Regions from separate parts of the Roseateles flavus genome, predicted to be linked through region 2. Evidence: predicted binding sites of a transcription regulator. Region 2 holds the regulator's gene; the other holds the start of a gene.

Region 1 (7,734 bases), on a different contig from region 2:
CGCCAGCCGGTGCTGAAGACGTCGTCGCAGGACGGCGGACGTCCCAGAACTTGTGGTTCATCTTGCTTTCCATGTCGTAGATGACTCCTCGAAGTTCATCGGCCTTGGCCTTGGATATCTGGCCTGAGCGCTCCTGCCTCTTGATTGTCTCCAGCCAATGGGTTCGTTCATGGAAACGCTGGCGGTTGAGCTTGAGGCCTTCCACTGTCAGCTTCGTAGTGATGTCGATCAGTGCCGGATACTTAAGGCATAAGTCGATAGCCGGCCGCACTTGCTCGGTGATGTCCTCCCAGTCGGGTTTGCCAGCCGCGCCATCGGCCAGCTTGTCGAAATGCGCCGGCGCGATCACATAGTCGTTGGGGATACCGACACTGGTGAGGCCACAATGGACATAGACCTTACGCACCAACTCCGAGCAGTAGGCGAAGCTCTTGGCAGACCGTTTTGCCGGCAGCACCTTGTACGGCTGCGCGAGGTAGTAGGCGCAGGCCAGCATCATGGCGTCGGTGTCCCGCACCTTGCTGCACCGGATCACGCGCCAATCGTCCCGCGCGTTCTTCAGGAGCGCCGCAATCGTGCGATTGGAGACGCCCACTTTGGGCATGGCGTCGACACAGAGGAAGTCGGTGTGGATCAAGGCGACGTGGCTTGACCGCGCATGGTCATAGAGTTTCTTCTGCAGATCCACGAGCGCAATCGAGGCCGGATTTGTCATCAGGATCAAGTCCCCTGGCCTGAGTAGGCCATCGACCGCACCTAGTTCCTGCATGAAGGCGTTGGGCTCCTGCCGGACCATGGCCCGGTGCAGCTCGAACTGCTCTTCGGGTACACCCGCAGCCCGGGCCGACATGTCAAGCACGGCATCCGGCATGGCCCGCAGTTCGTCGATGATTTTCTTGGCGCCCTCGTCCGTGGCCCCCTGCCGCAGCACCTGCGACAGAGCTCCCGTACGAACAGCCGGATTCACTTTGTCCTTGTTGTCGTCCACTTCATGTCCTCCCATGGTTTCTGCCCAGCGTATCGCCCGGCTCAGCACATGGGCAGGGGCATCGCGCCGATGAACGTACAAAGCGCGAAAGAAGTGCCGGAATCCTCACTTTTTAGCGACGGCCCCGCTCTTGATCCCGGCGGCCTCGTGTGAGCCTTCGACTACGGCAACTTAGCTTAAGCATTGAGCGACGGCTTTGAGGCGCCACGCCTTCCGAAGTGACGGTCTGGTCTGGGTCGAAAGCAGCCAAGCTCGCCCATACTGCCTATGCAAAAGGCCCCTCGCGAGGGGCCTTGTCGTTGGCGGGGAGGGGCTGGAGATCAGGCCGCTTCCGTCAGCGCCTTCTTCATCTTCTTCATCGCGGCCACTTCGATCTGGCGGATGCGCTCGGCGCTGACGCCGTACTCGGCGGCCAGCTCGTGCAGGGTCATGCCGCCGGAGGCGTCGTCGTTGACCTTGAGCCAGCGCTCTTCCACGATGCGGCGGCTGCGGTCATCCAGCACCGCGAGGGCGCGGGTGATGCCGTCGCCGGCCATGGAGTCGCGGCCACGGGCTTCCAGCACGCGGGTGGGCTCTTGGCTGTCGTCGGCCAGGTAGGCGATGGGGGCGAAGCTTTCGCCGTCGTCGTCGGTCTGGGGCTCCAGGGCGACGTCACCGCCGGCCAGGCGCGTTTCCATCTCCAGGACTTCCTCGCGCTTGACGTTGAGCTCGCGCGCCACGTGCTCGATCTCGGCCTCGCTGAGGCTGGCGCGCTGCACCTGGCCGTCCGCCGCCTCGCCCTTCAGGCTGTGCTTCATGGAGCGCAGGTTGAAGAAGAGCTTGCGCTGGGCCTTGGTGGTCGCCACCTTGACCATGCGCCAGTTGCGCAGGATGTACTCGTGGATCTCGGCCTTGATCCAGTGCATGGCATAGGACACCAGGCGCACGCCCTGCTCGGGGTCGTAGCGCTTGACGGCCTTCATCAGGCCCACATTGCCTTCCTGGATCAGGTCGCCCTGCGGCAGGCCGTAGCCCAGGTACTGGCGGGAGATGGAGACGACCAGACGCAGGTGCGAGAGCACCAGGCGGCCGGCGGCTTCCAGGTCGCCCTGCTCCCGCAGGCGGCGGGCGAAGCCCTGCTCTTCCTCGGGGGTGAGCAGGGGCATGCGGTTCACGGCGGAGATATACGCGTCCAGATTGCCCAGCGACGGGAGCAGGGCCCAGGGATCGCGAACAGTCAGTGCTTGGTTGGACATGGATGGTTCTCGCTTTCGGTGAAGCCTTTATCAGCTTCGACCCATTCATATTAGCACTCAAATGCGAGGAGTGCTAATCGTCGAGAAAAATCCCCAAGTACTTGATTTATATCGGTTTTGCTCAGTCCATCAGCCCGAAGTCCGGGCTGGCGATCATGGCTTCGATGTCCAGGAGGATCAGCATGCGCTCATGGATGGTGCCCAGGCCGGTCACGAAGCGGGTGTCGATGGAAGAGCCAACCTCGGGGGCCGGGCGGATGGCCGAGCGGGCCATCTCCAGCACATCGGACACTGAGTCCACCACCATGCCCACCACGCGGCCCACCACGTTGAGCACGATGACCACGGTGAAGGCATTGGTCTCGGCCTCGCAGCCCAGGCGGATGCGCATGTCCACGATGGGCACGATCACGCCGCGCAGGTTGACCACGCCCTTCACGAAGCTCGGCGAGTGGGCGATGCGGGTCGGGGCCTCGTAGGAGCGGATCTCCTGGACCTTGAGGATGTCTATTCCGTACTCCTCCGCGCCGATGCGGAAGGTCAGGAACTGCAGGGCGGCAGCCGGGCTGTCGGTTTCCACCAGGGCGGTGCCGGTGGCGGGGGCGAGTTCGGTCGAAGTCATGGACGGTGTTCTCGGGACGATGCGGGCGCGGGCGCCCTTCACCGGCTATTGTGCACAGGCCGCCCGGACCTCCGCCAATGGAAATGCCCTGTGGTGCGACGCAATGCGCGCTCCGAGCTGCCGCATCCACACCGGCCCTCAGCGGGCGGTGCCGTCGTCGAACAGGGCGTCCAGCTGTGCCAGCAGGGTCTGCAGGTCCAGGGGCTTGGTGAGATAGGCCTGCACCCCCAGGGCCTGGGCGGCCGCCTGCTGCTCGGGCAGGGCATTGGCGGAGACGATCAGCACCGGCAGGTCCGCCAGCCCGGGCTCCTGGCGGAGCTGGCGAAGGACGTCCAGGCCGTCCATGTCCGGCAGCTGCATGTCCAGCAGGAGCAGGTCGGGGCGCCGGCTGCGCAGGGCCTGCAGGCCGCTGCGGCCGTCGGCGCGCAGCTCGCAATGCAGGGAAGGGCGTTGGGCCAGCATGGCCAGCATCAGCTCGGCATTGACCGGGTTGTCCTCGATGTACAGCAGCTCGCCGCGGCGGGCATAGCTGCGCCGCGCGATGCCGGGCAGCTCATGGACGGCGGCCTGCGGCCCCTCCGCGGCCGGCAGGCGCAGCACGAAGCAGGCGCCGCTGCTGCCGCCCTCGCTGCCGCCGTTGTCGGGCTTGCTGCCGCCGCGTGCCGCGGGCTCGAAGTCCAGGCTGCCGCCCATCAGCTCCGCCAGCCGGCGCGAGATCACGAGGCCGATGCCCGTGCCCTCGATGCGGCCGTTCTCCTGGCCCAGGCGGTTGAAGGGCTGGAAGAGCTGGGCCTGCTGGGCGGGCGTGAGCCCCGGCCCCTGGTCCTGCACGCGGATCTCGATCTGGCCTCCCGCCACGGCCTCGCTGCTGACACGCACCTCGCCGCCCTGCCTGTTGTACTTGATCGCATTGCTCAGCAGATTGCTCAGCACCTGCTTCAGGCGCGTCGCGTCGGCCTGCACCCAGCGTGCGCCGGCCGCCAGGCGCAACTCGATGCGCACGCCCTGCCGCTGCCACTGGGCCTGCAGCAGCGCCGACACCTCCTGCAGCTGCGCCGGCAGGTCCTGCCGGTCGAGGCTCAGGCGCATGGCGCCGCTCTCGATGCGGGAGAGGTCCAGGGTGTCGTTGATCATCTCCAGCAGATGCCAGCCGGCCTGCTGGATCTGGTGGGTCCATTCGTTCTGGCGCGGCGACAGGGGCGGCTGGCCCTCCAGGCTCAGCAGCTGGGCAAAGCCCAGCATGGCATTGAGCGGCGTGCGCAACTCATGGCTCATGCGGGAGAGGAACTCGTTCTTCGCGGCGCTGGCGGCCTCGGCGGCTTCGCGGGCCCGCTCCAGGTCGCGCAGGCGGCGCTGGTCTCCGATGTCCTCGACCACGCCCAGCAGACTGTAGGGCTGGCCATCCTCGTCGCGCAGCACGCTGACCAGCGCGCGCACTTCCACCACGCTGCCGCCGCGGTGCAGGTAGCGCTTGATGCGCTGGTAGCTGCTGAACTCGCCGCGCAGGAGGGCCTGGCCCATGCGCTTGTCCTGCTCGCGGTCCTCGGGGTGGGTGAGGTCCAGGGTGCGGCGGCCCAGCAGCGTGGCCAGGGGGTAGCCCACCATTTCGCAGAAGCGCGGATTGGCCTCGCGCACGGCACCGTCCAGCTCGGTGAAGACGATGCCGATGGGGGCGTGCTCGAAGATGTTGCTGAAGCGGCGCTCACGATCCTTCAGCGCGGCGGTGGCACGCTCGCGTTCGGCGATCTCATGGCGCAGCGCCGCCGTGCGGTCGCGCACCAGGGCCTGGACGGTGCTGGTGCGGCCGGTCACGCTCAGCAGCAGAGCGCCTAGCAGGGCCGTGCTGAACAGGGCCACGACGACGAAAGGCAGGCTGCTGGCACTGGCGATCGTGCCGAGGTCGTTGCGCGGCATGTAGGCGGCGAGCGTCCAGTGACGGCCGGCGAAATCGATCTGAATCTCTCGCTGCGGCAGGTCGGCCCGGCGCCCGATGCAGCCCGGTGCGCCGGCCAGCTGGCGCGCCGCGCCGTCGCCGCGGTCCAGCAGGCACAGCAGCAGGCCCTTGGGCGACTGCGGGACCTGGGCCAGCAGCAGGTCGGGCCGCACGGTGGAGAAGACAACGCCAGCCGGTGCCCGGTCCGCCGGCGCCATCACGGGGCGAACCGCGCGATAGACCACCACGCCCTGCGTCGGCTGCTCGTACTGGCTGAGCATGAAGGCGGCGCTGGCCACGGGCTTGTGGCCCTGCAGCGCCGCGAGCAGGGCCTCGCGGGCATGGGGGATGCTCAGCACATTGGTGCCCAGCGCCGCGCGGTTGAGCTGCTGGGGCTCGATATGGCGTATCACCACCATGGCCTCGTCGGCAGGAGGCCGGACGTCGCCGCGGCGCTGGCGGTCGCGGCTGCGGAAGTCCGGCAGACCGTCCTGAACGGCCGCCTGGTCCAGCGAGGCGGCCTCGCGGCGCTCGACGCGGGCGGCAAAGCCCAGTGCGCTCACGGTGTCATCGATCCAGGGGCCGGCCACCTGACGGAAGGTCTGCTGGCTCATGCCGGGAGCCTGCTCCAGCTGCAGGGCCAGGGCCTGGACCGGCACCAGGGGCTGGAGGATGGCCTGCCTGCCGGTGGCGAGCAGGCCGTCGGCCTCGCGCTCGAAGGCATTGCGGGCCGCGTCGTAGTTCCAGGACTGGACCAACTGGGTGCCGTAGGACATCAGGACCGTGGCCAGCAGCAGGGGCAGGGCGACATTGAGCCGCCGCGGCGCCCAGATCGCGTGCGGCCGACCGATCAGGCACAGCAGGATGGGCGCACCGATCAGCACGCCCAGCACGTCGCCCATCCACCAGGACAGCCAGCTGTCCAGGGTCTGGTCCGGTGCCAGCGCGCCGCCGCTGCGCAGGGTCAGCGTCGCCACCGTGGCGCTGATCAGCCCGGCCACGCCGGCGCCGAGCACATTGAAGCGCAGCAGGTCCCAGGGATCGACCAGCACCAGGGTGCCGGGCAGCACACGGCGGACCAGCAGAGTGCCGGCCATGGCCTGCAGCATGGCGCCCAGGCCGATCATGCTGGAACTCATCCAGGACATCTGCCCCCGCTCCTCCCCCAGCACCAGGTTGAGCAGCAACGAGCCCAGCAGCACGCCCGGGCTCACCCGCAGCCCCCAGCACAGCAGGGCCGCCAGCGCCAGGCCGGCCGAGGGGAAGAGGGGGATGGCGTAGTTGGGCGCCATGGCCAGCTTCAGGCTCAGCAGGCCCACGCCGGCATAGCCCAGGGTGAGGGCCAGGATGCGCCACAAGGTCTGCTGCAGTGCGCGGAAACGCTCGTTGGATGTCATGGTGGAAGCCGCCTGCCGCTGGGCAGGCTCAGCCCGCCTCCTGGTGCTGAAGGTCCTGGAGGATGGCGCCGAGCGCCTCCGCCACGAACCGGGTCCGCGGCAGCTCGGCGGCACGCCGATGGGCCACGAGGAAGAGCTCGGCCTGGACCGTCGGCCCGGGCGACAGCGCCAGCCGGACCAGGCCCTGTGTCAGGGCGTGCGCATGCGGCGCGACCGCCAGGACCATGGCGCCCACGCCCGCTCGGCAGGCGGCCAGCTGGACCAGGTAGTCGTCCGAGCTGAAGACGGGGCGGAAGTCAGGGATGGCGGCGGCCAGCGCCTGGTTGACCGGCAGGTGCTCGTAGGGCGGGGCCCAGACGATCCAGTCGACCTGCTCGGGCCGCGGCCGCTCCGGCAACTGGCGGGCATAGTCCGGGCTGGCGTAGGCGGCCAGGGGACAGCGCAGTTCGGCCAGGGTCAGCAGCTCGGCGGAATTGGGGCGCTCCAGGCGCAGCGAGAGCTCCGCCTCGCCGCGCGCCAGGCTGAGGGTCTCCACCCCCGCCAGCACCTCCAGCTGCAGTCCGGGTGCCGACTGGCGCAAGTGCCCGGCGAGCGGGGCCAGCAGCTCGAAGGCGGGCCCCGGCGCCGCCGCGATGCGGACCTTGCCCTCGAGACGGTGCGTCGGCCGCATCAGGCGGATTTCGGCCTCCTGGGCCCACTCGGCCATGCGCTGGGCGGCCGGCAGCAGGCGTTCGCCGGCCGCCGTGAGCTCGCAGCCCTGTGCGCGGCGCGTCACCAGGGGCTCGCCCACGCTGAGTTCCATGTCCGCCAGGCGGCGGCTGACGGTGGCCTGCCCCAGCTGCAGGCTGCGCGCGGCCTGGCTCACGCTGCCGCCTTCCGCCACGGCCAGGAACAGGCGGACATCGTCCCAACTCAGGGGCCTGCTAGGCATCGGCGCTTCCAGAAATGGATGGATCCATGCGAATTTAGCGCATTGTCATGTTCAAAACCGGATGGGGCCATGCACCCCATCGGCCCTCTGGAGTCCCCGTGATGCCCCGCACACTTTCCGCCCTCCGGCTCCCTTGCCCGTGTTCACCCGCCTGCCGGTCCGCCAGCCCGTCCACCCGGGCCGGGCGGTCGGGCCCGGGCACCGCATGGGAGGCCGGGCCTCACAGCACCGAGCACGCCTTGCGGCCGCCCAGCGCGCCATGAGCCGGCGCACGCACCTTGCCTGTCTGCTGGCCATGCCGCTGCCGATGCTCCCCCCGCCGCCTGCTGCACCGGGCGGGGGCAGCCGCTGCCTGCCGATCCGGACCATGCGCCCATTGCCTTACAGGAAGCTGTGCTGCTGGGCGGCAGCCTGCAGAGACTTCTGATCCGCGGGGCGGACCGCAGCAAGCCCCGGCTGCTCTTCCTTCGTGGCGGTCCGGGCAGCCCCTGCATGGGCTTCGCGCAGCAGTTCCAGTCGCCCCCCCCCGAGCCGGTGCTGCACCTGCGCCGGCGCTTCCAGCGCGAGCGCCTCTTCCTGTTGGGGCATTCCTGGGGCGCCGACCTGGGCATCCACGAGGCCTGGCGGC
Region 2 (7,734 bases):
GGCGAAACTGGAGCCCGGCTCATGCGGCGGGCCGTGCGAGCGCGCGAGGTGGTGCCCAAGCTGCGTGAAGCCTTCGCCGCCCAGGACTTCCGCGCGGATGGGCTCGGCCAGGAGCCCGGCGGAGGGGTCGAGCAATCGCCAGTCGAGCGCACCTGCTCGACCGGGGAACAGGGATCTCAGGCCAGCCACAGGGCCGCCGTGACCAGCAGCAGGAGCAGCAGCAGCGAGGAATGCAGGCGCGGCCGGAGGAAGGCGTGACAGGCATGGGCGCCCCCGGCCAGCCGATGGCGGGCCCCTCGCGTGTGGCGGCAGGCCTGCAGATGCTCGCACAGCGCCTCAGGGACCACGCGGTTGCAGCTTGTTCGCATGGTTCAGCGTCCCGACCTCAGGCCCAGGGCCAGCGCCATGAGCGCCAGCAGGCTGGCCCCGACGGCCAGCTGGCGGGCGAGGCTGCCCGCCTCACCAGGCATGGCCACGAGCCCGAGTCCCCCAGCGACGAGGGACACGAGAAAGAAGAGCAAGGCGTAGTGCAGCATGGAGACTCCGATGGCTGGACACAGGGATGTCGCCTCATGGTCAGCGCCGGCGGCAGCCCCGTCTGTGCGCCATCAGACAGTCAGCCTCAGACGCCGCGTCGAGGGCGCGGCCACCGCCGGTCACCGGTACGAAAGATGGGGTCCCAGAGGGCACTCGTGACCCCATAGTGGCCGGGCCTGCGCGGATCGCTGCAGGCGGACGAGACCCGCTGGTGGTGCCGCGCGTGCCAGCGGCGCTGCCGGAGTAGCAGGGAGCGCCATGGCCGGACAGCGTCCCAGCCACCAGCCCATGGGCAACAGCAGAAGCGTGAACAGGCAGGCCGTCAACAGCGTTGGGGCGGAAATGCGGGCGCCGGGCCGGCTGTGGTGCTCGGCATGCCAATCCCGGAAGGGGCTCAGGCCATGCAGCACGAAGCGGTGCAGCAGGTACTCCAGGAGCGTCCAGGCTGCGACGCCCGCCGCCACCCAGCCAAGCAGGGCGCCATCCAGCCAAGCAGGGCGCCATCCAGCGGGTGCGTCAGCAGGGCCAGCCCCAGGAATGCCAGCGTGGTGGCATAGCGGAGGAAGTCTGCGCGGTAGACCGCCGGCCCTGGCTCAAAGTTCAGCAATCGCATGGCGGGGCGCGCTTGCAGACCTGCAGGTCGAAGGGGCGGGAGGGAGGGGATGTCGCATGAGCAGGAGGAGGTGCAGGCAGCAGCGCTTGCCGCTGTCGAACGCCCAGCCTGCGGATACCGCCGTGTTCTGTCTGTTCGACACCGCACCAAGGGGCCGGCGCCCCGCTGATCGCTGGCGCCTGGGTGTGGCACCGAACCGAGCCCCCTGGTGCTGGCGGGCGATGCCATGCGACATGCCGGAGCCCAAGGCATCGAGGCTTTGCGGCATGCGTCGCAGACCAGGCGGGCACGACGCTTGCCGTGTTGGCGGTCTCAGCGGGTCAGGGACATGAGCGCCCGCTGCGGTGCTATGTTCGCATGCGCACATACGCCGGCGCTCCGAAGCGCGAGGGTGTCCGCCCCATCTATCCATGCGATTCAGGAGCCGCCATGGCGATACCGCAAGAGCCCCGCGATCCACTGGCGAATCACCTGCTGGCCGCCCTTCCTCCCAGCGAGCAGGAGCGCTGGATCGCCCAGATGGAGTACACCCCTCTTCAGCTGGGACAAGTCCTGTACGAGTCCGGCCGCCCCCAGACGCACGTGTACTTTCCCACCACCGCCATCGTGTCCTTGCTCTATGTGATGGAGGATGGCGCATCGGCCGAGATCGCCGTGGTGGGATGCGAGGGCGTGGTCGGCGTCGCCATTTTCATGGGGGGTGAGACTACGCCCAGCCGTGCCGTGGTGCAGAGCGCTGGGGGGTGCCACCGGCTGAGGGCAGCAGCGCTGAAGACCGAGTTCAACCGGTACGCGGAGGGCATGCATCTGCTGCTGCGCTACACCCAGGCGCTGCTGACGCAGATGGCCCAGACCGCTGTCTGCAATCGGCACCACCTCCTGGAGCAGCAGCTGTGTCGCTGGCTCCTGCTGAGCCTGGATCGCATTCCCGGGGACGAGCTCGTGATGACGCAGGAGCTGATCGCCAACATGCTGGGTGTTCGGCGGGAGGGTGTCACGGAAGCGGCACTGAAGCTGCAGCGGCAGGGCCTGATCGAGTACACACGAGGGCATATCAAGGTGATCGACCGTCCAGGTCTGGAGGGTCGGAGCTGCGAATGCTACGCCGTGGTCAAGCGCGAATACGATCGGCTTCTGGCTCCGCGCCCGCCCGGACGGAACTAGCGACGCCCAGGTGATGCGTGCGCTGGCGCACAGTGGTGCTGCACGACTCGGACCACACTGCGCCATGCATGCAAACCACCTGCTCGATCACCTGCCCACCCAGGAACTGAGCCGATTGCTTCCCATCGGATCATCGGTCCAACTGCGCACCGGCCAGGACATCACGCTTCAGAACCAGCGGTGCAGTGGCATCCACTTCCCCCTGCAAGGCTGCATCTGCCTGGTCACAAGACTCGAATGCCACGCATCGCTGCAGCTGGGCATGGTTGGAGCAGAAGGGGCCGTCGGGGCTCACCTGCTTCTGGGCCAAGCAGTCTGCCTTGTGGGAGCTGTGGTGCAGGAAGGGGGAGAGGCCTGGCGCCTGCCAGCTACAGCCCTGCGCAGAGCCCTGCTGGAGAACCCCGGGCTGCGGCGCTTGCTGTCGCGTTACCTGATGGTTCAGATGAGGGCGACGGTCACGATGGCGGCCTGCTTGCATTTCCACTCGCTTCGGGCACGGCTCGCCAGGTGTCTGCTCATGGTCCTGGATCGGGTAGATGGCCGCGGTTTCCAGGCAACACACGAGCTGCTGGCGCAGTTGCTGGGCGTTCGTCGCGTGGGCGTGACCGTCGCGGCCGGCAGCCTGCAGGATGCCGGCCTGATTCAGTACCAGCGTGGTCGCGTTGATGTCCTGGATCGTTGGGGCCTGCAGGAGGCGTCCTGCAGCTGCTATGAGGAGGACCGTGAGATGTACCTACAGGGCATGCGCTTTGCACCCGCTGCACGATCTCGCCAGGGGTGACCCTCGTACCGCTTGCCCACTCGATGGAGGAGCCTGCATGATGATCGATTCGAACTCCGGCAAGATCATGAACGGCGCCGCTGGCCATGGCGTCCTCCCGCCCGAGGCTGGAGCCGAGGCTTCCCTGCGTCGGCAGCTGGAGGAGGCGCATCAGCACCTGCGGGTCCTTGAGCGCCACTGCGATCGTCTGGAGCTGCAGCTCCGCGATGGTCTGCGCAGAGAGCAGCGGCACAAGCACCGTGCCGAACATGACGACCTGACGGGCCTCCTGAACCGGGCGGCGTTCCGGGAGCGTGCGACCCGGGCGCTCCAGACCCCGGGCGGACACGCCGTCCTGCTGTTGGACATCGACGACTTCAAGCAGGTCAACGACCGCCTCGGGCATGCCGCCGGAGATGATGTGTTGCGTATCGTGGCGGCGCGCCTGGTGCATGTGCTCAGGGCAGGTGATCTGGTCAGCCGCCTGGGTGGAGATGAGTTCGCCTGCCTGCTGACGGGTATCGCAGACGCTCAGCAGCTTTCCGTGCTCGACGCCAAACTCGGAGCGGTCTTTGCGGCGCCCATGCAGCTGGCGGCACATCGAATCACCACGTCTGCCAGTCTGGGCTTCGCACGATGCCCTGAGGACGGAGCAGACCTGGACACGCTGCTGGCGCGCGCCGATGCGGCCATGTATCTCGCCAAGCGGGCGCGGCTGAGCTGCGGACAGCCCGCTGCGCCCTCCTCGCCCGTGGCGGGCGGCCCCTGAGTCACGGCGGCGGCTCCGGGCGTCCGGCGTGCCCCTGCTGAGCTGCCACTGCGCTCAAGGCTGGGGTGCAGTGGCGGCCCCATCGTGCGCCGGGCCGTAGAGGTCTCGCCGACCTCCCGAACGGCGAGCTCGCGCCGGGATTCGAGCCGGGCGACCCAGTGACGCAGGGTCAGTGCGTAGTGGCGTCGCAAGGCCTCGACATCGTGGATCTCGAATCCGGCACGCTCCATGCCGAGCTGGAGGTTGCTGAGGCAGTCGAACTCGCCATCGGGGAAGACGTAGCGGTTGGTGGATCGAGCTTCTGCCGTTGCGCCTGTTCCAACAAAGAGCGCCCGCCGGTCTCGCCAGGGGATCGTCAGCCGTTCGAAGTGCGCCTTGAGCGTCAGCGCCACATACTGGCCCCGCCCACATCAAGAGAACCCAGTACGTACGCATCCACCAGCGACAGCGGACGGCGTGTGGTCACCAGATGGTGCAGCAGTCCCGTGTCCTTCAGCAGCAGCGCAAAGATGGGGGCACCGCAGCCTGCACGCAGGGCCTGTCCACTTTGCTGCCTGACTTCTGCACGCACAGGCAGGTCCCGCAGCAGGCGGGCCAGGATTCGCAGGGCGGATGGCCGGCTGCCCAGTTTGCCGGGCCTTGCCGAGGATGGGCTTGATGGCGTGTCTATGGCGTCCCCTTGGGCGGGCGATAGGGCTGGCTTCGCGTCGGGCTGGGCCAGCATGGGCCCGCCGTTGGCATCCGTCTGAAGCCTGGATTCACCTCAGCAGAATCAGGCAGCCGTCCGCACGAGCGTTCAGAACGTCTGTTGAGCGCAGGTCGGTGCAGCGCTGGCCGCTGGCGCCCCAGATGATGGAAACCCGGTGGCCGGGCAGAGGCTCGACCAGGCAAGGGCCGCAGGGAATGACACGGCGGCGTCCGTCGTCACCCAGGTAGGGAATCGGACGGGCGATGCGGGCGGGGCAGCAGGTAACCATGGAAGGCTCCTCCGTGGAAGATGGCAAGGTGCAGGCGCGGCATCTGGTCCGGAGGCGCTGCCGCGTTGGTTTCCGTGGTGGGAACGAGGCTGTAGAGCTTCGCCAACGTTGTCCTCACCGCCGACCGGCAACTGGCGTTCCCAAACGCCCTGTCGCTACCGCGGCCTCGCCTCGATGCCGGCGTGTTCCCATGCGCGCCACCTGCGCGGGAGCGCTGAGGTTCGGATGGCCAGGGTTATCCGGTGGAGCGCCCGTCGCGTGCAGTTCATCTGGGTAGCGGGCTGTCATGGCGCCGATCCTGCCAATGACCGGAGCCCCTGACAGTGCGCCACCGCACAATCGGTATGACGCCCGCCGCGCCTCGCGTCGCCGGGCGCGGGTCGCCCGCTTTCAGAAAACGGGAGGGCTCTCAGGCGTTCCGGAATTCGGCAATGGCATCAGCTGTGTCCAAGGGCGGCGACTTCCCGTGCAAGTCGGATTTGGCGCTCAGGCTTGGGCGCAGGAATTGCCGGGTCACTACGGCCGATGCTGGCCACTAGCGGACAATTTCTCTGAATAAATCAACAACATATATGCGCATACGCATACCGCTGCAGCCCCCTACGGAAGGCGCTCCGCTTTCCGATGCAGAAACGAGCGCACGCTGTCTACGCCGCGTAGACAGCTCCCAACTGCTTCCGAGGAATCCAAAAATCGAGAGAACCCCGATGGATATTGGTAGGCCGTACAGGACTTGAACCTGTGACCAAAGGATTATGAGTCCTCTGCTCTAACCAACTGAGCTAACGGCCCCCGTGTTTTCAGCGCCGGGAGGCGCCTTCAGACAACCCGGCGGGGAGCCGGGAGCGCGGATTGTACGGGGTGGATTTCGAAGGCCCGGCTACTTCTGAGACAAGGCGTTGGACACCATGCGCGAGGTGATGTCCACGATCTGGATCATGCGGTCGTAGGCCATGCGGGTGGGGCCGATCACGCCCAGGGTGCCCACCACCTGGCCGTCGACCTCGTAAGGCGCGGACACGATGGAGAGCTCCTCGTAAGGCACGACCTGGCTCTCGCCGCCGATGAAGATGCGCACGCCCTCGGCGCGGCTGGAACCATCCAGCAGGCGCATCAGCTGGGTCTTCTGCTCGAAGAGGTCGAAGAGGCGACGCAGGCTGTTCATGTCCTGGCTGAAATCCTGCACGGTCAGCAGGTTGCGCTCGCCGCTGATGATGACCTGCTCCTCCTGGGCGCTGGCCTCGGTGCCGACCTGCACGGCCGCGTTCATCAGGAGGGCGATCTCCCCGCGCAAGGCGTCGACCTCGGTCTTGAGCTTCTCGCGCACCGCCTCCAGACTGAGGCCGGCGTATTGCGCGTTCAGGCGGTTGCTGGCCTCGGCCAGCTCACCCTGGTTGTGGTCCTGGGCGGTGAAAATCACGCGATTCTGCACGTCGCCGTCCGGGGAGACCATGATGACCAGCACGCGGCGCTCGCCCAGCCTCAGGAACTCGATGTGGTGAAAGACGCTGGGCTTGCGCGGCGCGGTCACCACGCCCACGAAGCTGGACAGATTGGACAGCAGCTGGGCGGCGCTGGTGATCACGCGCTGGGGCTGGTCGGGTTGCAGGTGGGCGTCCAGGGCGATGGGCTCGGCGCCCAGCAGGCCGGGGTTGGCCGTGAGCATGGTGTCCACGAACAGGCGGTAGCCGCGCGGCGTGGGGATGCGCCCGGCGCTGGTGTGGGGGCTGGCGATGAGGCCCAGCTCTTCCAGGTCCGCCATCACATTGCGGATGGTGGCCGGAGACAGCTCCAGCCCCGAAGCCTTGGACAGGGTGCGGGAGCCCACGGGCTGGCCGTCCGCGATATAGCGTTCGACCAGGGTTTTCAGCAGGGATTTGGATCGCTCGTCGAGCATGGTTTTCATTGTACGGACATGGGCGAACCCGTCATTCGGCCCGGGAGCCCTGTGGTGTAATTCTGCGCATGGCCAAACGATTCCAACATGTGGCGATTGTGGGCAAGCACCAGGCACGCGGCATCCGGCCGGTCCTGGAGGAGATTGCCCAATTTGTGGCCAGTCAAGGCCTGGAGGTTTCCCTGGAGCGCGACACGGCGCTCAACACGGGGATCACCGCCTATGACGCGCTGGACAACGACGAACTCGGCCAGCGCTGCGATCTGGCCATCGTGGTCGGGGGCGACGGCACCATGCTGGGCTTCGCCCGCGAGATGGCCCGCCACGGCACGCCGCTGGTGGGCATCAACCAGGGCCGCCTGGGCTTCATCACCGACATCTCCATCGAGCACTTCCGCGAGGCGCTCTCCCCCATCCTGGCCGGCGACTACGACGCCGAGCAGCGCGCCATGCTGGAAGGCGAGGTCTGGCGGGACAACGCCATCATCTTCGAAGGCGTGGCCCTCAACGACGTGGTGGTGAGCCGCGGCGCCACGGCCTCCATGGTCGAGCTGAGGGTGGACGTGGGCGACGAGTTCGTGGCCAATATGCGGGCGGACGGCGTCATCGTGGCCTCGCCCACGGGCTCCACGGCCTACTCGCTCTCGGCCGGCGGCCCCATCCTGCACCCCAGCATCGCCGGCTGGGTGCTGGTACCCATCGCCTCGCACACGCTCTCCAACCGGCCCATCGTGCTGCCGGACCTGGGCGAGGTGAGCCTGGAGATCGTGGCCGGCCGCGACGCCAGCGTGAACTTCGACATGCAAAGCCTCGCCAGCCTGCTGCACGGCGACCGCATCACGGTGCGGCGCTCGGCGCACAAGGTGTCCTTCCTGCACCCCAAGGGCTGGAGCTACTACGCCACGCTGCGCCGCAAGCTGCGCTGGTACGAGGGCGTGAGCTGAACGCCCTTCCCTCATTGACTGACACCCCGACTGACACCACCGACTGAGCCCGCCCGATGCTGCGCCGCCTGAG

The links. Region 2 encodes HrcA, which represses chaperone genes, less so after heat shock. Its sites were predicted from a motif close to TTAGCACTCNNNNNNNNNGAGTGCTAA; they were not measured.
Region 1: the regulator HrcA is predicted to act here: its motif matches at 2,274-2,300, upstream of rpoH (RNA polymerase sigma factor RpoH).

The regions. Positions count from the first base shown of each region.
Region 1 covers NZ_JBDPZC010000001.1:990,471-998,204, forward strand. The annotation lists gene ABDJ40_RS04440 (hypothetical protein) at 1-988, opposite strand, end outside; gene rpoH (RNA polymerase sigma factor RpoH) at 1,309-2,223, opposite strand; gene ABDJ40_RS04450 (chemotaxis protein CheW) at 2,345-2,845, opposite strand; gene ABDJ40_RS04455 (ATP-binding protein) at 2,984-6,175, opposite strand; gene ABDJ40_RS04460 (LysR family transcriptional regulator) at 6,204-7,106, opposite strand; gene ABDJ40_RS04465 (alpha/beta fold hydrolase) at 7,599-7,734, shown strand, end outside.
Region 2 covers NZ_JBDPZC010000004.1:125,493-133,226, reverse strand. The annotation lists gene ABDJ40_RS10525 (GH36-type glycosyl hydrolase domain-containing protein) at 1-135, opposite strand, end outside; gene ABDJ40_RS10520 (hypothetical protein) at 177-368, opposite strand; gene ABDJ40_RS10515 (DUF1328 domain-containing protein) at 372-536, opposite strand; gene ABDJ40_RS10510 (Crp/Fnr family transcriptional regulator) at 1,580-2,314, shown strand; gene ABDJ40_RS10505 (Crp/Fnr family transcriptional regulator) at 2,379-3,095, shown strand; gene ABDJ40_RS10500 (diguanylate cyclase domain-containing protein) at 3,133-3,843, shown strand; partial or broken gene ABDJ40_RS10495 (class I SAM-dependent methyltransferase) at 3,942-4,133, opposite strand; gene ABDJ40_RS10490 (hypothetical protein) at 4,226-4,567, opposite strand; tRNA gene ABDJ40_RS10485 (tRNA-Ile) at 5,536-5,612, opposite strand; gene hrcA (heat-inducible transcriptional repressor HrcA) at 5,701-6,717, opposite strand; gene ABDJ40_RS10475 (NAD kinase) at 6,786-7,661, shown strand; gene recN (DNA repair protein RecN) at 7,718-7,734, shown strand, end outside.